One region of the Nocardia sp. NPDC050799 genome, then DNA from elsewhere that is predicted to be linked to it. Evidence: riboswitches for the same ligand, from Rfam matches in the RefSeq annotation. Region 1 holds a riboswitch; each other region holds the start of a gene.
The links. Region 1 has a riboswitch for S-adenosylmethionine ahead of AB0H42_RS30560 (homoserine O-acetyltransferase). Riboswitches for the same ligand answer to the same signal wherever they lie in the genome.
Positions count from the first base shown of each region.

Region 2: it holds a riboswitch for S-adenosylmethionine, as region 1 does, so the genes downstream of both, AB0H42_RS05730 (rhodanese-like domain-containing protein) here and AB0H42_RS30560 (homoserine O-acetyltransferase) in region 1, are expected to answer to the same signal.
Region 3: it holds a riboswitch for S-adenosylmethionine, as region 1 does, so the genes downstream of both, AB0H42_RS15990 (aminotransferase class V-fold PLP-dependent enzyme) here and AB0H42_RS30560 (homoserine O-acetyltransferase) in region 1, are expected to answer to the same signal.

Region 1 is NZ_JBFAHF010000041.1:38,190-44,914, forward strand. Features, by position in the region: gene AB0H42_RS30555 (NADP-dependent isocitrate dehydrogenase) at 1-1,056, opposite strand, end outside; SAM riboswitch class IV at 1,332-1,442, shown strand; gene AB0H42_RS30560 (homoserine O-acetyltransferase) at 1,730-2,839, shown strand; gene AB0H42_RS30565 (DUF3017 domain-containing protein) at 2,857-3,102, opposite strand; gene cycA (D-serine/D-alanine/glycine transporter) at 3,295-4,776, opposite strand; gene AB0H42_RS30575 (tRNA (cytidine(34)-2'-O)-methyltransferase) at 5,038-5,502, shown strand; gene AB0H42_RS30580 (DUF167 domain-containing protein) at 5,519-5,728, opposite strand; gene AB0H42_RS30585 (DUF4349 domain-containing protein) at 5,753-6,725, opposite strand, start outside.
Region 2 is NZ_JBFAHF010000004.1:47,665-54,389, reverse strand. Features, by position in the region: gene AB0H42_RS05750 (DUF456 domain-containing protein) at 1-214, shown strand, start outside; gene AB0H42_RS05745 (amidohydrolase family protein) at 239-1,105, opposite strand; gene AB0H42_RS05740 (FAD-dependent oxidoreductase) at 1,177-2,565, opposite strand; gene AB0H42_RS05735 (hypothetical protein) at 2,794-3,264, shown strand; SAM riboswitch class IV at 3,328-3,440, shown strand; gene AB0H42_RS05730 (rhodanese-like domain-containing protein) at 3,458-3,874, shown strand; gene AB0H42_RS05725 (O-succinylhomoserine sulfhydrylase) at 3,871-5,085, shown strand; gene AB0H42_RS05720 (HAD-IIA family hydrolase) at 5,124-5,900, opposite strand; gene fgd (glucose-6-phosphate dehydrogenase (coenzyme-F420)) at 6,193-6,725, shown strand, end outside.
Region 3 is NZ_JBFAHF010000013.1:134,732-141,456, reverse strand. Features, by position in the region: gene AB0H42_RS16015 (carboxymuconolactone decarboxylase family protein) at 1-193, shown strand, start outside; gene AB0H42_RS16010 (NADPH-dependent oxidoreductase) at 279-1,103, shown strand; gene AB0H42_RS16005 (SDR family oxidoreductase) at 1,378-2,115, shown strand; gene AB0H42_RS16000 (aldo/keto reductase) at 2,212-3,243, shown strand; gene AB0H42_RS15995 (LLM class flavin-dependent oxidoreductase) at 3,259-4,338, opposite strand; SAM riboswitch class IV at 4,595-4,708, shown strand; gene AB0H42_RS15990 (aminotransferase class V-fold PLP-dependent enzyme) at 4,754-6,067, shown strand; gene AB0H42_RS15985 (GNAT family N-acetyltransferase) at 6,167-6,725, shown strand, end outside.

The DNA of each region.
Region 1 (6,725 bases):
GACCTCGGGGGTGTTGTCCAGCTTGCCCCGGTGCTCGAGGCCGCGGGTCCAGGCGAAGATCGACGCGATCGGGTTGGTCGACGTCGGCTTGCCCTGCTGGTGCTGGCGGTAGTGCCGGGTGACCGTGCCGTGCGCGGCCTCGGCTTCACAGGTCCGGCCGTCCGGGGTCAGCAGCACCGAGGTCATCAGGCCGAGCGACCCGAAGCCCTGCGCGACCGTATCGGACTGCACATCGCCGTCGTAGTTCTTGCAGGCCCAGACGTAGCCGCCCTCCCACTTCATGGAGGAGGCGACCATATCGTCGATCAGCCGGTGCTCGTAGGTGAGACCGGCCGCCTCGAACTGGCTCTTGAACTCGGCTTCGAAGACCGCCTCGAAGGTGTCCTTGAACATGCCGTCGTAGGCCTTGAGGATGGTGTTCTTCGTCGACATGTAGACGGGGTAGTTCTGCTGCAGCCCGTAGTTGAACGAGGCGCGCGCGAAGTCCTCGATGGACTTCTTGAAGTTGTACATACCCATCACGACGCCGCCGTCCTCCGGCATCTGCACGACCTCGTGCACGATGGGCTCGCTACCGTCCTCGGGAGTGAAGGTGAGGGTGACGGTGCCGGCCTGGAAGACCTTGAAGTCGGTCGCGCGGTACTGGTCGCCGAAGGCGTGACGGCCGATGATGATCGGCTTGGTCCAACCCGGTACCAGGCGCGGAACGTTGGAGATGATGATCGGCGCGCGGAAGATGGTGCCGCCGAGAATGTTGCGGATGGTGCCGTTGGGCGACCGCCACATCTTCTTGAGGCCGAATTCCTCGACGCGGGCCTCGTCGGGGGTGATCGTCGCGCATTTGACGCCGACACCGTGCTGCTTGATGGCATTGGCAGCGTCGACGGTGACCTGGTCGTCGGTTTTGTCGCGGTATTCGATTCCCAGGTCGTAGTACTCGAGGTTCACATCGAGGTACGGGTGGATCAGCTTGTCCTTGATGAACTGCCAGATGATCCGGGTCATCTCGTCGCCGTCGAGTTCAACGACGGTGCCTTCAACCTTGATCTTGGACATGGATCTTCGTGTCCTCCTAAGACTGGTGCCCTCATTGCACGGCCAGGCGAACACGCTTGTGAGCGGACCCCAGCTGTTCAACAGACAACGTATACATCCCGCGTTGTCCACGAGACGTCTGGTGTAACCAAGACGAGCGTACTGCTTGTGGCGGTCTCACGGTGCAGCCAGCCCCGGTAGTGAGATCTCACAGGGGTGAGACACGCCACAAGATTACCTGGTGGGCGCGTATGCCGATTTCGATCCGTATCGGCGCCCGGCTACCATATTCGGCAGGTCATGAGCGCCAGCACCAAGCCCCGGCTCGCTGGCCGGCAACCCTCCTGCTGCGGTGGGGTGCTCCGGGTGATGACCTGGCTCCCGAGAGCCGGGAGCAAGCGCACGTCAGGAGGTCGTCGATTTGTGCCGGTGCTGGTCGCGTTGACCGCGGCATTCTCCCGACTCGACGAGAAATCCCCCATTTTCTGGAGCACGATATGAGCGATCACAGTACTCGTGGTGCGACCGCTGCCGGAGCTGCCCGCCGCCGACCAGCGGTCGTGTCCGGCGGCCTCCGCGCCCGCACAGCCGGATCCACAGCGGCGATTCATACGCTCCGGGCATCAGTGTCGTTCGCTGGTTCAGCGGAAGCCCTCGCGTGAAGGTGGGCACCGAATCGATTACCGCTCGGCCGGTGGCCCAGTTACCGCCGGCCGACGGCACCCTCGGATACGTCGATATCGGCGAACTCACTCTCGAGAACGGCGCCCGGCTGCCGCAGGTCCGGCTGGCCGTGCAGCGCTGGGGGAAACTGTCCCCGGCCCTGGACAACATCGTCCTGATCGAGCACGCGCTGACCGGTGACTCGCACGTCTCGGGCGACCCGGACGACGACCATCCACAGGCCGGATGGTGGAACGGGATGGTCGGCCCGGGGGCACCGATCGACACCGACGAGTGGTGCGTGGTGGCGACCAATGTCCTCGGCGGCTGCCAGGGCAGCACCGGCCCCGCCTCGCTCGCTCCGGACGGCGCACCGTGGGGTTCGCGCTTCCCGGGGATCTCCATCCGCGACCAGGTCGCGGCCGAACTGAAGTTGTTCGACCTGCTCGGCGTGCCCCGGCTGGCCGCGGCGATCGGCGGTTCGATGGGCGGTATGCGCGTCCTCGAATGGATGCTGCTCGCGCCGCAGCGCCTGGCCGCCGCGCTGGTCCTCGCGGTGGGCTCGCGGGCCACCGCCGACCAGATCGGCACCCAGAGCACCCAGATCGCGGCGATCACCAGCGACCCGGACTGGCAGGGCGGCGACTACCACGGCACCGGGCGCGCGCCGATCGCCGGGATGGGTATCGCGCGCCGGATCGCGCACCTCACCTACCGCACCGACGTCGAACTGGACAGCCGGTTCGCCAACAACCCGCAGGAGGGCGAGGATCCCTGGGACGGCGGCCGGTACGCGGTGCAGAGCTATCTCGAGTACCAGGCCGAGAAGCTGGGCCGGCGTTTCGACCCGGCGACCTATGTGCTGCTGAGCGAGGCGATGAACCGGCACGATATCGGTCGCGGCCGCGGCGGGATCGCGGCGGCGATGGCCGCCGCCGAGGTGCCGTGCATCGTGGGCGGTATCGATTCCGACCGCCTGTACCCGCTGCACACTCAGCAGGAACTGGCCGACGGGCTGGCCGGCTGCCGGCATTTCGAGGTGATCTCCTCGCGGGACGGCCACGATGCCTTCCTCACCGAGGCGGCGGCCATCGGCAAGCTGCTGGTTCAGACGCTGAACCTGGCCCGCGCCGGACGCTGACCGGGCCGGCGGCCCGGTCAGCCCACGCCGAGGGTGTTGATGGTCGCGGCGAGGAAGACCACGGCGCCGCCCAGCAGGGTCAGCGCGCCCACATCGAATGGTTTGCCGCGGACCGCGAGCAGGCCGACCCGGGCGGTCGGCAGGCACAGCCGGAACGCGGCCGCGATGAGGGTCGCGCCGCCGAAGAAGAAGGCACCACGGCGCCAGCGATCCTGCGCGACGAACACCACGGCGATCAGCACCACCACCGCCACCACGACCATCGGCAGATGGCAGCGTAGGAAACCGGCCCATCGGCTGCCGGTGCCGGGATCGTCGTGGGTCGGGGTCGCGGCGTCGGTCACGGGGCGATTGTTCCAGATCCGGCCGATCAGGTCTGCGTCGCCATCCGCCGCGCGGGCCCCGAATGCCCCGATCCGCCCCACCAGAGGCGGGGCGGATCGACACAGCACAGATCAGCGCAGCGCGGCGTTCTCGGCGAGGACCTTTTCCCGATGCCGCTCGCGCAAAGCGGCATGGTGCGGACTGCGCCGCACCACCAGATAGGCCCCGCCCAGCACCACGAACCAGAGGGGGGTCACCAGCAGAGCCTGCAGGGTGTCGCTCTGCTGGGTGAGCGCCCAGACCAGGAACACGAAGAAGGCCAGCACCGCCCAGACCGCCGGCACACCGCCCGGCAGTTTGAACGTCGACGCGGCGTGCAGATGCGGCCGGCGCTTCCGGTAGACCAGGTAGCTGGCCAGAATCATCGTCCAGACGAACATGAAGCACAGCGACGAAATGGTGGTGACCACGGTGAACGCTTCGACGATGGACTGTCCGGCGTAGAGCAGCACCACCCCGATCAGCAGGAACGCGCACGAGAAACGCAGCGCGTTGGCCGGGACCTTGCGCCGGGACAGTTTCCCGAACAAGGCGGGAGCGTCCCCGTCACCGGCCAGGCCGTACACCATCCGCGAGGTGGAGTAGATCCCCGAGTTCGCGCTGGAGGTGGCGCTGGTCAGTACCACGAAGTTGACCACACTTGCCGCGACACCCAGCCCGGCCAGGGAGAACATCGCCACGAACGGACTCTCGTCGGCCGAGACCTCCCGCCACGGGGTCACCGCGCAGATGACGATCAGGGCGCCGACGTAGAACAGCAGGACGCGCACCGGGATGGAGTTGATCGCGCGGGGCAGCGTGCGCTCGGGATTCTTGGCCTCGGCCGCCGTGGTGCCCACCAGTTCGATACCCACGAAGGCGAAAACCGCGATCTGGAATCCGGCCACGAAACCCATGGGCCCGGTCGGGAAGAAGCCGCCGTCGTTCCACAGATTGGCCAGCGAGGCGGTGGTGCCGCTGTCACCGGTGAAACCGGTGATCACCATCACCAGTCCGGTGACGATCAGCGCGCCGATGGCGATCACCTTGATCAGCGCGAACCAGAACTCGGTCTCACCGAACGCGCGCACCGTGGGCAGATTGAGGACCAGCAGGACGACGATGCAGACCAGCGCGGGTATCCACAGCGGCAGATCCGCCCACCAGTAGGACACGTAGCCGGCGATGGCCACCACATCGGCGATACCGGTGACCACCCAGCAGAACCAGTAGGTCCAGCCGGTGAAGAAACCCGCCCACGGGCCGAGCAGATCACCGGCGAAATCGCTGAACGATTTGTACCCGGAGTTCGACAGCAGCAGCTCCCCCATCGCCCGCATGACGAAGAAGAGGAAGAAGCCGATGATCATGTAGACGAGGATCACCGAGGGGCCGGCGAGCGAGATCGTCTTACCCGAACCCATGAACAGACCGGTGCCGATCGCGCCGCCGATCGCGATCAGCTGGATATGCCGGTTCGCCAGCTGGCGGCTCAGCTTCTCCGGGCCGGCACCCGGATCGCTCACCCCGCTCGCGTCGTCGCCTGGATTACCGTGGCCCTGCAGCACGGCCATATTTCTCCCTCCGGAATGAATCGGACAGCCCATTCGACCACCGGAAGCGGATTCCTGCAGAGTGGGCGGCCCTACGGTACGCTGCCGCACTCCGTGCCGTGCGCGGCCCCCGCGCCACGTCGGTGACCGTATTCGCTGTGGTCAGGGCGTCGAGAGGGCGGTAGCGCCCGCACCGGGAATTTATCCGGCACCCTCGCAGCTACCGCTCGATCATCCGGCTCGATCACCGCGGCGCCGCACCACCTGATTGACTGGTCGGCTGTGTTCCGATTGATGTTCCATGAACCTCGCATACCGGGTAATACGGGCAATGCCATCCGGCTCGCCGCCGGCACGGGCAGTGAGCTGCATCTGATCGAACCGCTCGGCTTCGATATGTCGGAGGCGAAGCTGCGCCGGGCCGGGCTGGACTATCACGACCTCGCCTCGGTGACAGTGCACCCGGATCTGGCGACCGCGTGGAAACAGTTGCGACCCGGGCGGGTGTACGCGTTCACCACCCGGGCCACGACCCCGCACACCGATATCGCCTACCGGCCCGGCGACATCCTGCTGTTCGGTGCGGAACCGACGGGTCTACCGGCGGAGGTGCTCGCCGACGAGCACATCGATGCCGAGGTGCGCATCCCCATGCTGCCCGGCCGGAGGTCGATGAATCTGGCCAACGCGGCCGCGGTCGCGGTGTACGAGGCGTGGCGGCAGCACGGGTTCCCGGGCGCGGTCTGACCCGGACGCCCGCGGTTCAGTCGGCGATCTCGAACCGTTTGCGCCGGGAGGTCGCCCCGCCGGTGAGCCGGACCGCGTTCTTCGGGACACCGAGATGCGCGGCCGGCAGTTCGGCCGCGGCCCGGTTCGCCTTCCCCTCCACGGCCGGCGCCCGCACCCACAGGTGCAGCGTGCCATCGGGCAGGGCTTCGACCAGCGGACCCTTCCGGCTGTTCGGCGTGATCATCGCGCGGACCGTGGTGGGCACTGCTCAGGCCCGGCCCGTGTCGGGCCTGTCCAGATCGGCGGCCTCGTCCCCGGTCGGCACGGACTCGTCCGCGCCCGTCGCCGCCCGGCTCGTGCCCTTCCCCGTCTCGTCCGTGCCCTCCCCCGTCTCGTCCGTGCCCTCCCCCGTCTCGTCCGTGCCGGTCGCCATCCGGCCCGCACCCTTCGCCGCCTCCTCCGTATCCGTCGCCCCCCGGTCCGTGCCCTTCACGGGCTCGTCCACGTCCTTCGCGGTCTTGCCCGGCGCGTCCCCGGGTTCGGCAGCGGTCCGCGGGGTGCCGGGCACCGGGGTCTCGACCCGCGCGGTCGCGTTCCCGGCCGCCGGGGCGGCAGCGCGTGCACGGCCCAGCCGGCGGGCCGACCCGACGACGGCGCCGACGATCGCACCGAGGAGGGCGAGGAAGACCAGCCACGGCAGCACTTGGCCGCTGAAGACCACCGCGCCCTTCAGCCAGGCGAACAGGGAGTTCCAGCCGTCCACGACCCCGTCCCAGAAATTGGCGGGCCCGTCTTCACCCGTTTTCTCCGCCGTGCTCCGGATATCGACGGTGAGAGTGGACAGCGAGATCTGATCGTCGAGGTAGCGTCGCTGTCCGGTGAGGCTGTCCAGTTCGGCCTGCCGGTCGGCGAGCGCCTCCTCCGCGGCGATCAGGTCGGCGGTGTTGGCGGCGCGGGCCATGAGATCGCGCAACCGGTCCGCCGAAGCCCGCAGCGCGGTGATCCGGGCGTCGAGGTCCTGCCACTGCAGGGTGACATCGTCACGGTTGGTGCTGATCTGGGTGATCTCGCCGAGATCGCTCAGGCCCTCGATGAACGCGTCGGTATCGGTGGCCGGGATCCGGACGACCAGATTCGCGTGCGGATCGTCGTCGGCGGTACCGGGATTCTCGGTGCGCTGGTCGACCCGCCCGTCCAGTTCGGTCACCCGGTCGACGAGGGTCTGCGCGGCCGCGACGGGG
Region 2 (6,725 bases), on a different contig from region 1:
GATCGCCGGGTTCTTCGTGATCCCGGTGGTCGGCTTGTTCGTGGGTTTCGTGGTCGGCGTATATGTCTCGGAGCTGCAGCGACTCCCCGATAACCGGCAGGCCTGGGTGTCCAGCAAACACGCGATCAAGGGTGTCGGGCTCTCGATTCTGGTGGAATTGCTGGGCGCGCTACTGGCGAGCGGGGTGTGGGTGATCGGCGCGATCGCCGCCTGAGCCGCCGACCCCGAAGGGACCGAGTCAGCTCGGGCCGGAACGCTTTTCGATGATGGGCAGCGGCCGTGTCGTCCCGTCGTGAGCCGACGGTCGGTCCTGGCGCGGCGGCACGAACAACGGCAGGGTGGGGGTGGGGTCCTCGGTGGTGCGGTCGATCGCGGGCAGTCCGTAGAACGCGCGGGCATTGTCCTCCAGCACCGCGTTCATATCGGTGCCGACCACATCGCAGATCAGCTCCACATCCGATTCGCGGAACGGCCGGCCCGCGCGGGTGCCGGGCAGATCGCTGCCGAACATCAGCGCCGCCGGATCGACCGCGTGGATCCGGCGCAACGCCGTCGCGACATCCATGTCGACCCGTCCGAAACCGGTTGCCTTCACCCGCGCACCCCGGTCGACCAGGTCCAGCAGGTACGACAGACCCTCCGCCGACATCCCGAGATGGTCGATGGACACCTTCGGCAGTTTCAGGATCACCGGTTGCAGCGAGGCCAGCATCTGGCCGTCGACGTAGATCTCCACATGCCAGCCCGCCAATTCGTAGGCCCGCAACGCCTGCCGGGTCATACTCGCGATATCGGCGGCCGCGCGTTTGAGATTGAACCGGACCGCGCGCACGCCGGCCTCGTGCAGGTCGAGGATCTCGGAGTCGGAGGCATCGAGATCCAGACGGGTCACGCCGACCCAACCGGGTCCGAGTTCGGCCAGGGCAGCGCGCAGATAGCTCTGGTCGTTGCTCTGGAACGAGGCGCTCACCACCGCACCACCGGAAGGCCGGAACCGGGACATCCGCCGCCGGTAGTCGGCGACGGTGTAGGGCTCCGGTAGGTAGCCTTCGTTCTCGATCAGCGGAAAACGCGGATCGATGATGTGTACATGGGCGTCGAACACTGCTACAGCATGCCTGATAGATCGGGGCGCCCGCTGCTCTCGACCATGGACCGGGAGCAGCGGACGGTGGATCAAACCTTGTGAGGTTCGCTCGCGCGCAACATATCTTCGCGCTCGACGACCTTGACCCGCTCGCGGCCCTCGGGCTCGCCCAGCGAGCGCTCGTGCGCGTCGAGCCGGTACCAGCCGGCCCAGGTGGTGAACGGGATACCCCGGCCCTCGAGGAACTCCAGCACGGCCTCGGGCTCCGGGTTCTCGGCCGGCACGAACTTCGTGCTGTCATCCACGAGGCAGGCGACCGTCTCGTTCGCGTCACCCTTGGTGTGGCCGATGAGCCCGACCGGACCGCGCTTGATCCAGCCGGTCACATAGGTGCCGGGCAGGTAGCGGGCGGCGCCGTCGGCATCCTCGTCGACCAGGACCCGGCCGGCCTCGTTCGGGATGACCCCGGCCTGATCGTCGAAGGGCAGCTCCGAGATGTTCTGGGACAGGTATCCGACGGCCCGGTAGACGGCCTGCACCTCCCATTCCTTGAAGGTGCCGGTGCCCTTCACATTGCCGGTGCCGTCGAGCTGGGTGCGTTCGGTGCGCAGGCCCACGACCCGGCCGTCCTCGCCGAGGATCTCGGCGGGGGACTCGAAGAAGTGCAGGAACAGCTTGTGCGGGCGATCACCCTGGTCGCGGATGGCCCACTGCTCCAGAGTGTTGGCCACCATATCGACCTGCTTGGAATGACGCCGGGCCGCTTCCGAACCCTCGTCGTAGTCGATGTCCTCCGGATCGACGATCACCTCGATCGTCGGGGAGTGGTCGAGTTCGCGCAGCTCCAGCGGGGTGAACTTGGCCTGCGCCGGGCCGCGGCGGCCGAACACGTGCACCTCGACGGCCTTGTTGTTCTTCAAGCCCGTGTACACGTTCGGCGGGATCTCGGTCGGCAGCAGTTCGTCACCGGTCTTGGCCAGCACCCGCGCCACATCGAGGGCGACATTGCCGACACCGAGCACCGCGACCTTCTCCGCGTCCAGCGGCCAGGTGCGCGGCACGTCCGGGTGCCCGTCGTACCAGGACACGAAGTCGGCCGCGCCGTAGGAACCGTCCAGGTCGATACCCGGGACGGGCAGCGCCCGGTCGGCGTTGGCACCGGTGGAGAAGATCACCGCGTCGTAGAAGCGACGCAGGTCCGACAGCGTGATATCGGTGCCGTAGTCGATATTGCCGAGCAGGCGCACCTGCTCCTTGTCCAGCACCTTGTGCAGGGCGGTGACAATGCCCTTGATCCGCGGATGGTCCGGCGCCACGCCGTAGCGGATCAGTCCGAACGGGGCGGGCATCCGCTCGAACAGATCGATCGAGACGTCCACATCGGATTTCATCAACGCGTCGGCGGCATAGATACCGGCCGGCCCGGCCCCGACGATCGCGATCCGAAGCGGGCGGTTCGCTTCCTTCTGCTCGGTCATCTGTTACGCGCACCCTTATCGGTCGAAAGAATCACTGGCGTTGTTGTTAGCTTAGGCTAACTTGACGCGCGGCTCGTATGCACCTACATCGCGCCGTCCGTGGGTGGCTGTTCACCGTTCGTCGTCCCACGTCTCCGCGGGTAGCGCTGTGCTGCGGTACCCGCCGCACCCGCGATTCTATCGGGGTGCGGGCACGGTGCGATCCGGGGACCAGGGATGATCGTCGGTATGAGCGATTCCGGAGCGGCCGACGAGCAGCGGGCCACCGAAGCGGGCGACGACGAGCGACCGCGCTCGATCACCCCTTTCGTCGTGGCCGCGGTGGTGGCGGCCCTGGTCCTGGCGGGTGTACTCATCGCCGGCCTGGTGGCGCCCGCTGAGAAAAATGTCACAGATTCCGACCGGATCGCGGGCGCGGTCCGGGAGTTCGCCGAAGTGAGCAACCGCTACGGGACCGAACCGCCCCGCCAGGCGGTCTGCCCCGGTTTCGTACCCGCCCGCTCCCCGCTGGCCGGACAGCTGAAACCCGGCGAAACCGGAAAAGATATCGAGATCACGAGATTCGGCCCCGTCCACATCACCGGCGATACCGCGAACATCGAAGTGACCAGCCGGGTCGAAGGCGCGGAGCGGACCGCGACCTGGTGGCTGTTCCAGTCCGACGGCGACTGGCTGGTGTGCAACCAGCCGGCCGGCTGAGCCCGCCGAAGACGTCAACCGATGTTTGACACGGCCGACCTCGCCGGGCAATCTTTTCGGCTAGGTCATGAGTGCCAGTGCCAAGCCCCGGCTCGCTGGTCGGCAACCCTCCTCCGCGGTGGGGTGCTCCGGGTGACGACCTGGCGCGCATCGATCGGATGCGGCAAGTGCGGATTCGCAGGAGGTGCCACATATGAGTTACGCAGGGGATATCGGCCCGGAGCAGGCATGGGACCTGCTGACCGAAAACCCGGACGCAGTCCTGGTGGACGTGCGGACCGAAGCCGAATGGAAGTTCGTCGGAGTACCCGACACCAGCTCCATCGCCAAACCGACGCTGCTGGTGGAGTGGGTCGACGGCACCGGCACCCGCAATGCCGAATTCCTGGACCAGCTGCGTAGCGCACTGTCCGACCGCCCCGCGGACGCGCCCGTGCTCTTCCTGTGTCGCTCCGGCCAGCGTTCGGCGCATGCGGCCGACGCCGCGACCGCCGCGGGTATCGCACCCTCCTACAACATCAGCGACGGCTTCGAGGGCCCGCTCGACGAACTCGGGCACCGCGGTGGCTCCGGCTGGCGGGCCCACGGATTACCCTGGCGGCAGTCGTGATCGGCGGCGGTTCGTTCGAACGGCCGTTACCCGAAGGAGTCGGTCCGGCGACACTGGGAGTGCGCGGCGGCCTGAGCCGCTCGGGGTTCGACGAAACCTCCGAGGCCCTGTACCTGAACTCCGGGTTCGTCTACGCCAGCGCCGAAGCGGCCGAGGCCGCGTTCACCGGGGACAACCCGCACTACGTGTACTCCCGCTACGGCAACCCGACGGTGACCACCTTCCAGGAGCGGATGCGCCTGCTCGACGGCGCCGAAGCCTGTTTCGCGACCGCCAGCGGTATGGCCGCCGTTTTCGTCGCCCTCGGCGCGCTGCTGAAGGCAGGCGACCGGCTGGTGGCCGCGCGCAGCCTGTTCGGCTCCTGTTTCGTGGTGTGCAACGAGATCCTGCCCCGCTGGGGTGTCGAGACCGTGTTCGTCGACGGCGAAGATCTCGACCAGTGGGAAGCGGCGCTGTCCGTACCCACCACCGCGGTGTTCTTCGAGACTCCGGCCAACCCGATGCAGACCCTGGTCGACGTGCGCAAGGTCTGCGAACTCGCGCACGCCGCGGGCGCGCAGGTGGTCCTGGACAATGTGTTCGCCACCCCGCTGCTGCAGCGTGGTTTCGAACTCGGCGCCGACGTGGTGGTCTACTCGGGCACCAAACACATCGACGGTCAGGGCCGGGTACTGGGCGGCGCGATCCTCGGTACCTCCGAGTACATCGAAGGCCCGGTCAAGACGCTCATGCGCCACACCGGCCCGGCCCTGAGCCCGTTCAACGCCTGGACGCTGCTCAAAGGTCTGGAAACCATGCCGCTGCGGGTCCGCCAGTCCACCGATTCGGCGCTGCGGATCGCGCGCTACCTCGACGAGCATCCGGCCGTGAGCTGGGTCCGGTACCCGTTCCTGGAATCGCACCCGCAGTACGCGCTGGCGGCCGCGCAGATGCGCGGCGGCGGCACCGTGGTGACCTTCGAACTCGCGTCCGCCGCGGACCTCGCGAAGAAGCGGGCCTTCGAGGTGCTGAACCGGCTACGGATCATCGATATCTCCAACAACCTGGGCGACGCGAAAAGCCTCATCACCCACCCGGCGACCACCACCCACCGGGCCATGGGCCCGGAGGGCCGCGCGAGCATCGGACTCTCGGACGGGGTCGTCCGGGTCTCGATCGGCCTGGAGGACATCGAAGACCTCCTCGGCGACCTGGACCACGCGTTGAGCTGACCGCCGTGTGACACCGAAGGCGGCGCGCCGAGAACGCTTCAGATCGGCGGAGTCGACACTTCGGTGAACGGGGTGCGGACCCGCCCGACCAGGTCGGCGACCGAGCTCAGCACAGTGGTCGGCCGGTACGGATACTGCTCGACCGATACCTTCGTCGAGATACCGGAGGTCACCAGGATGGTGCGCATACCGGCTTCCATCCCGGAGATCACATCGGTGTCCATCCGGTCGCCGACCATCACACTGGTCTGGGAGTGGGCACCGATGCGGCGCAGCGCCGAGCGCATCATCAGCGGATTCGGTTTGCCGATGTAGTAGGGGTCGCGGCCGGTGGCCCGGGTGATCAGGGCCGCCACCGAACCGGTCGCGGGCAGTACGCCGTCCCGGGAGGGGCCGGTCGGGTCGGGGTTGGTGGCGATGAACCGCGCCCCGCGCTCGACCAGCCGGATGGCCGTGGTGATCGCCTCGAACGAGTAGGTGCGGGTCTCGCCCAGCACCACGTAGTCGGGGTTTATCTCGGTCAGCACGTAGCCGATCTCGTGCAGTGCGGTCGTGAGTCCGGACTCGCCCACCACATAGGCGGTGCCGCCGGGTCGCTGCTCGTTGAGGAAACTGGCGGTGGCCAGCGCCGAGGTCCAGATCGAATGTTCCGGGATCTCCAGCCCGGTCTGGCGTAATCGGGCCTGGAGGTCGCGGGGTGTGCGGATCGAGTTGTTCGTCAGGACCAGGAACGGGATCTCCTCGGCCCGTAATTCGGCGAGGAACTCGTCGGCGCCGGGCACCATATGGTCCTCGCGCACCAGCACCCCGTCCATATCGGTGAGGTAGGACAAAATCCGGTCATCTGGGCTCACCCCGTCGATTCTGCCCTTGGTGGCGCGTGGGCCGGATATGCCGCGCCCGGGGCGGGGAACACGCGACGGAAACGCGCCCGCCGGTGACGCCCGCACCCGCATACCGAAGCGCCCGTCCGAGGCGGGTCCAGGCGCGCTCCCGCCTTCGCCCCGGCCGTCCGTGGGTTGCGGGTGGGCTCGGCCCAACTGCGCCTATTAATGTCGAATCCGGGCCGGAGACGGTCCGACCACAACGCGACAGGAGTGGGCGCACATGGGTGAACTGAAGCTCGGATACAAAGCATCGGCGGAACAATTCGGACCCCGGGAACTGGTAGAGCTGGCGGTACTGGTCGAGGAACACGGCCTCGACAGCGCCACGGTCAGCGATCATTTCCAGCCGTGGCGGCACAAGGGCGGCCACGCGCCGTTCTCCCTGGCCTGGCTGGCCGCGGCGGGTGAGCGCACCGAGCGGATCCTGCTCGGTACCTCGGTGCTCACCCCCACCTTCCGGTACAACCCCGCCGTGATCGCGCAGGCGTTCGCGACGCTGGGCTGCCTGTACCCGGGCCGGGTGATGCTGGGTGTGGGCACCGGTGAGGCGCTCAACGAGATCGCCACCGGCTACTCCGGGGAATGGCCGGAGTTCAAGGAGCGCTTCGCGCGGTTGCGCGAAGCGGTGGACCTGATGCGCGCCCTGTGGACCGGCGCCCGCACCGATTTCGACGGCACCTATTACAAGACGGTCGGCGCCTCCATCTACGACGTCCCCGAAGGCGGGATCCCGGTCTATATCGCCGCCGGCGG
Region 3 (6,725 bases), on a different contig from region 1:
GGTGCTGCGCGGTGCGCTGAGCGATCAGGAGATCCTCGAACTCACCTACATCACCACGCTGTACGACATGCACGCGACGATCTGCCGGGCCCTGCGACTCGAGTACGACGATCGGCCGGAGCCGATCGAGGAGGTTCAACTGCCGGAGGGTGCCGAGGCCAGGGATCTGTCCGCGGATCTTTCGGGGGCCTGAGCGACGGTCTCGGGGTGCGGCGGGGTTTCGGCTCGAGCTGCGGCCAACCGCTGACCGCGGCCGCCACGGCGGCGACGATGGCAGCATGACTCAGACCGCCCCCTCGCCGGACCAGGTGGTGGCGCAGCGCTACCGTGATCCCGTACCGGCGGCCCCGGCCGAGTGGAATCCGGTGCTGCGGGTGCTGCACGAACACCGATCGGTACGCCGCTACCTGCCCGATCCGCTGCCGGACGGCGTGCTGGAGCTGCTGATCTCGGCCGCCCAGTCCGCCCCCACCTCCTCCAACCTGCAGGTGTGGAGTGTGGTCGCGGTCCGCGACCCGCAGCGCAAAGCCCGACTTGCCGCGCTCGCCGGGGACCAGGAACAGATCCGGCAGGCGCCGCTGCTGCTGGTGTGGACCGCCGACCTCGCCCGGCTACGCGGTCTGGCCGCCGAGCGCGGCGCGCCACTGGACGGCGCCGACTACCTGGAATCCAGTTATGTCGCGTTCCTGGATGCGGCGCTGGCCGCACAGAACGCGGTGGTCGCGGCCGAATCGCTGGGGCTGGGCACCGTCTACATCGGCGCGATCCGCAACAACCCGGAGCAGGTGGCCGCCGAACTGGAGTTGCCCTCCGGGGTGTTCGCGGTGGTCGGCCTGGTGGTGGGCCGGCCCGATCCGGCGGAGAACGCCCGGGTCAAACCGCGCCTGCCGCAGGCCGCGGTGCTGCACGAGGAGACCTACGCACCCGCTCGGCTTGCCGATATCGACGACTACGAGCAGCGCATCGCGCAGTTCTACGCCGAACAGGATCTGGCGCATTCGTGGACCGACCGGGTGCTGGCCCGGCTCGAGTCGGCCGCGGCGCTCAAGGGACGTGACCGGCTGCGCGAATCACTGGCGGCCCAGGGGTTTCCGTTGCACTGATATCCCGCTGCGGACCGCTGCCGCACCGGGTCGCCGGTATTCCGCTCGTAGCGGGAATTGTCCGCCGCTCACGATGGTCGCGGTCCGAACTTGTGCCGGTGTCCGTGGGCAAGGCCGGCGCACCCGGTGCGGCCGGACAGGACGGCACGGTGATCGCGGGGCGCCCTGCCCGCGTGTCGGAGGTCGATCGCGGCGGCCGGTGCGAGGATCGACGCGGAACTCGTGCGGGCCGCCGCCCCGGTGCCGCACTCTGGTGTCGTCCCAGGAGGTCCTCGTGCCCGCGTCGTCCGATCGCATCGCCCTGGTCACCGGCGGCTCCGGTGGTATCGGCCGGGCGGTGGCCGAGCGCCTCGCCGCAGCCGGGACGACGGTGGTGGTCCACTACGCCGGAAACGCCGGCCGGGCCGAGGAGGTCGTCTCCGCCATCACCGGTGGCGGCGGCACCGCGGTCGCGATGGGCGGGGATGTGGCCGACCCCGCCCGGATGCGGCAGCTGTTCACCGAGATCACCGACCGTTTCGGTGGGATCGACGTAGTGGTCAATACCGCGGGCATCATGCTGCTCGGACCGGTGGCCGAATTCGATCTCGACGCATTCGACCGGATGCACCGCACCAATGTCCGCGGCACCTTCGTCGTCTCGCAACTTGCCGCCCGCACACTGAACCCCGGCGGCGCGCTGATCAATTTCTCGAGTTCGGTGATCCGGCTCCAGCAACCCGGCTACGCCGCCTATGCCGCCAGCAAAGGGGCGGTGGAAGCGATGACCCTGGCCCTGGCGCGGGAGTTGCGCGGCCGCGATGTGACGGTCAATGTGGTCGCGCCGGGTCCCACCGCGACTCCGCTGTTCCTCGACGGCAAGGACGATGCCGATATCGAACGGCTCGCACAGCTGTCACCCCTGGAACGTCTCGGCGAACCGGCCGATATCGCCGAGACGGTGGCCTTCCTGGCGGGCCCGGCCCGCTGGGTCGACGGACAGGTTCTCTACGTCAACGGCGGCCTGGCCTGATCCACTGCCGCGAGCCGCTGGCGGCTCGAGCGGGGATTTCGATCAGGGTGAGCCGACCCGTCGCACCCGGTGCCGCGTGGGTGATCAACTGTCCGGATGAGCTATGGCCCCTACGACCTGACCCATACCGCCGCCGCGCAGCGTTACGAGAGAGTCCCGTACCGGCGCACCGGCGACTCCGGCCTCGACCTGCCCGCGTTCTCGTTCGGACTGTGGCAGAAGTTCGGTACCGACTACCCCTTCGTGACCCAGCGTGAGATCATCCTGCACGCCTTCGACCTGGGTATCACCCATTTCGACAATGCCGATCGTTACGGCCCGCCGCATCGGGCCGCGCAGCAGAACTTCGGCCGGGTGCTCGCCAAGGATCTCGCGCCCTACCGGGACGAGCTCATCCTGTCGACCAAGGCCGGGAATCCGATCGGGCCGAGCCCCTATCTGAAGGGCGGCTCCCGCAAATCACTGCTCACCTCGCTCGACCACAGTCTGCGTGATCTCGGCACCGACTACGTCGATATCTTCTACCACCACAGCCCCGACCCCGGGACTCCGCTGGAGGAAACGGTGGGTGCGCTGGTCAGCGCGGTACAGCAGGGCAAGGCGCTCTATATCGGCATCTCCAACTATCTGCCCGACCGCGCCCACGATGCCGCCGGACTGCTCCAGGCCGCGGGCGTGCCGTTGCTCATTCATCAGGCGCGGTATTCGATCTACGATCGCCGTCCCGAACAGAACGGTCTGCTGGACACCGCACGGCGCGACGGGTTCGGCGCCATCGTCTATTCGCCGCTGGCGCAGGGGTTGCTGACCGACAAGTACCTCGAGCGCATCCCCGAGGGTGCCCGGGCGGCCGACAGCACCTTCCTGTCCCCGGATGCCATCGACGAAACCTATCGGCAGCGCACCGCCGAACTGAACAAGATCGCCGCGGCGCGGGGCCAGTCACTGGCCCAGCTCGCGCTGCAATGGGTGCTGCGGCGGCCCGAGGTCACCTCGGCGCTGATCGGGGCGAGCAGCACGGCGCAGCTCGACCACAACCTCGCCGCGCTCGAGTTCCCCGAACTCACCGATGCCGAGCTCGCCCTCATCGACGAGCACGGCATCCACGGAACCGGGCTGAATCTCTGATCCGGTGCGCCCGGTTCAGCCGCGCAGCAGCGGCAGGAGCTGGGCGCCCTGGCGCCGGATTTCGGGCAGGTAGGGAGTATCGGACAGCACGAAGTGGGTGATGCCGAGATCCTGGTATCGGCGCAGTGATTTCGCGACATCCTCGGCGGAACCCACCAGCCACGTGGTGCCCGCGCCACCGCCGCCGACGGTGCCCGGGGTGGTGTAGAGGTGCTCGTCGAGCACTTCGCCGCGCGCCGCGAGATCGAGCAGGCGCTGCTGTCCGACCGCCGCACGCCGGGATGCGCTCCGATCGTGCGTTTTCGCCATCTCGGCGACCTTGGCTTCGGCATCGGCCCATGCCTGTTCGGTGGTGTCGCGGACTACTGTGGTGATCCGCAGGCCGAATCGCAGCGGCGGCAGGGCCCGGCCGAGTTCGTCACCGAGCGCGCGCAACCGTTCGATGCGTTCCCGGACGCCCGCGAGCGGCTCACCCCAGAAGAGCTGGACATCGGCTTCGGTCGCGGCGACTCGTTCGGCGGCCGCGGACGCGCCACCGAAGTAGAGCAGCGGGTGCGGGCGGTCCTCGCGCACGGCGATTCGCGGCATGACGGTGGAATCGGTCACCCGGTAGTGCTCACCCCGGTAGGTGACGTTCTCCTCGGTCCACAGCCGCCGGACCAGTTGGAGGAACTCCCGGGTGCGGGCATACCGATCGGCCTGGTCCTCCTCGGCTTCGCCGTAGGCCGCGAGATCGTCCTTGCCGGAGACGATGTTGATCCGCAGTCGGCCACCGGTGAGATGATCCAGGCTCGCGGCGGCGGAGGCGAAATGGGCCGGCCGCCAATACCCGGGCCGGACGGCGACGAGCGGTTCGAAGGTCGTGGTCCGGGCCGCGAGCGCGGTGGCGACGGTGAACGTATCCGGGCGACCCCAGCCGGTGCCGATCAGCGCCCCCTGCCACCCGTATTCCTCGAGTGCGCGTGCCTGCGCGGTCAGTGTCTCCAGGCTGTTGTGGTCGGCGGTGACGGCGTCACCGCGATGCCCGGGAATCACCTGGTTGGGGATGTACCAGAGGTATTCGGCCGTCGGGGCGGTTCCTGTTCGGTCTGGCATCGCGGATCTCCGTTCGGGGCCGGGTGGATCGGGACAGGCGCACCGGATGGCCGGAGGATCACCCGGGCAAACACATTGCGCCGCCAACCGTTTCCGGGCTACGGACCGGATCACGGTGATTCGAAATCAGCGGAAGCACAGCGAATCTGCGGACCGCGAAGGGCAGGTGGTTCCCGGGACGAGACACGCATCGGACCGGCGGACGTGGATCGGGGGCGAGTTGACAAGCCGGTGGCCGTCTGCCAACCTCACAGCAGGTCACGAGTGCCAGCGTGAAGCCCCGGCTTGCTGGCCGGCAACCCTCCTCCGCGGTGGGGTGCCCCGGGTGACGACCTGGCCGCTGCTCGACCGAGCGCGGCAAGCGCGGACTCCGTCGAATCGAAGCCCGGAGTCCCTCGATCGAAGGGATTGCGTGATGACCGCTGTACTCGACCCCACCCGTGCCCCGGCCCGTGTCTCCGGCGACGACCTGCGGGTTCCGCTGGTACAGGGCGGTACCTGTAGTTACGCCAACTTCGACTACGCGGCCAGCGCTCCGGCTCTCGCGCAGGTCACCGCACGGGTGGCCGATCTGCTGCCCTACTACGCGAGTGTGCACCGCGGCGCCGGGTATGCCTCGCGTATCTCCACCCGCCGCTACGAGGCGGCCCGTGAAACGGTCCGCGAGTTCCTGTGCTGCGCCGCCGACCAGGAGGTGGTGTTCACCCGGAACACCACCGACGCGCTCAACCTGCTCGCCGCCTGCGTCCCCGGCGATACCGTGGTGCTCGATATCGAACACCACGCCAACTTCCTGCCCTGGGCCGGGCGCGGACGCCGGGTGGTGCCCGCCGCCGGCACGCTCACCGAGACCGTCGAGCGTCTCGCCGCCGAACTCGGCGCGAAGCCCGCGGCGCTGCTCGCGATCACGGGCGCGTCCAATGTCACCGGGGAGGTGCTGCCGCTGACCGAGCTGGCCGCGCTCGCTCATCGCCACGGTGCGCGGATCCTGGTGGACGCGGCCCAGCTGGCGCCCCATCGGCGTATCGACCTGTGCGCCACCGATATCGACTATGTGGTCTGCTCCGGGCACAAGCTGTACGCACCGTACGGCGCCGGGGTGCTGGCCGGTCGCCGCGACTGGCTCGACGCCGCACCGCCGTACCTGGCCGGTGGGGGCGCGGTCACCGAGGTGACCGCGGACACCGCGGCCTGGGCGGCCGCACCGCATCGGCACGAGGCCGGTTCACCCAATGTGCTGGGCGCCGTGGCGCTGGCGGCCGCCTGCGAGGCGCTCACCGAACTCGCCGCCCCCGCCGAGGTGCACGAACGGGCGCTCACCGACCGGTTGCGCACCGGGCTGGAGGACATCGCCGGTGTCCGATGCCTCCGGATCTTCGGCGACAGCATCGACTGTGTGGGAATCGTCGCCTTCACCGTGAACGGTTTCGAACCGGGCCGGGTCGCGGCCTATCTGTCCGCCGAACATGCGATCGGCGTGCGGGACGGCCGCTTCTGCGCCCACCCGCTGCTGGCCCGGTTCGGGCTCCACGCCGCCCTGCGCGCCAGTATCGGACTCGGCACCACCGCCGGTGACGTGGATCGGCTACTCGACGCCGTGCGGACTCTGGTCGCGGCCGGACCGCAGTGGGATTACGCCTGTTCGGACGGCCGCTGGGACCCGGTTCCGGAGACCCGTCCCGGCCTGACCGAGGGGCCGGGCACCGGATCCGCACCGTGCACGGTGTGACGGACGGCGCGTCATATGAGAGAAACTAACCGTGTCCCGTGGCGCCCTGCGGCTTCGCCGGATTCCCGCACCGATCCCGAACCTCCGGAGTGAGCCGAGATGACCGTCGAAATCGACATACTGACCGACGCGGCGGATGCACGTGCCGCGCAACAGGTGTTCCGTACCGCGATGGTCGGGGGCCCGCCGATCTCGGCCGAGGCCGCGGACGGGTTGAACGAACCCGGACGCACTCTCGGCGCCCGGGTCGGCGGTGAACTGGTCGGGACGGTGAATTCCTACACCAGCTGGCTGATCGCGCCGGGCGGCGCGCGCCTGCCGCACGCCGCGGTGACGCACGTCGGTGTCCTGCCCACCCACGCGCGGCAGGGGATCGCGGCCGGGCTGCTGCGCCGCCAGCTCACCGAGATCGCCGCACGCGGGGAGGTCGTCGCCTCGTTGCGCGCTACCCAGGGCGGCATCTATGAGCGCTACGGGTACGGCGTCGCCGGCTCGTCGGCGCGCTGTGAGATCGATGTGCACCGGGCCCGTTTCCGCGAGACCGTACCGGCCGCGGGTCCGGTCCGGTTGCTCGCGCCTGCGGACGGCTGGGAGATACCGGCCAAGATCTACGCGACAGCGGATGTGACGTGGACCGCGGCGGTTGATCGCCCTTCGT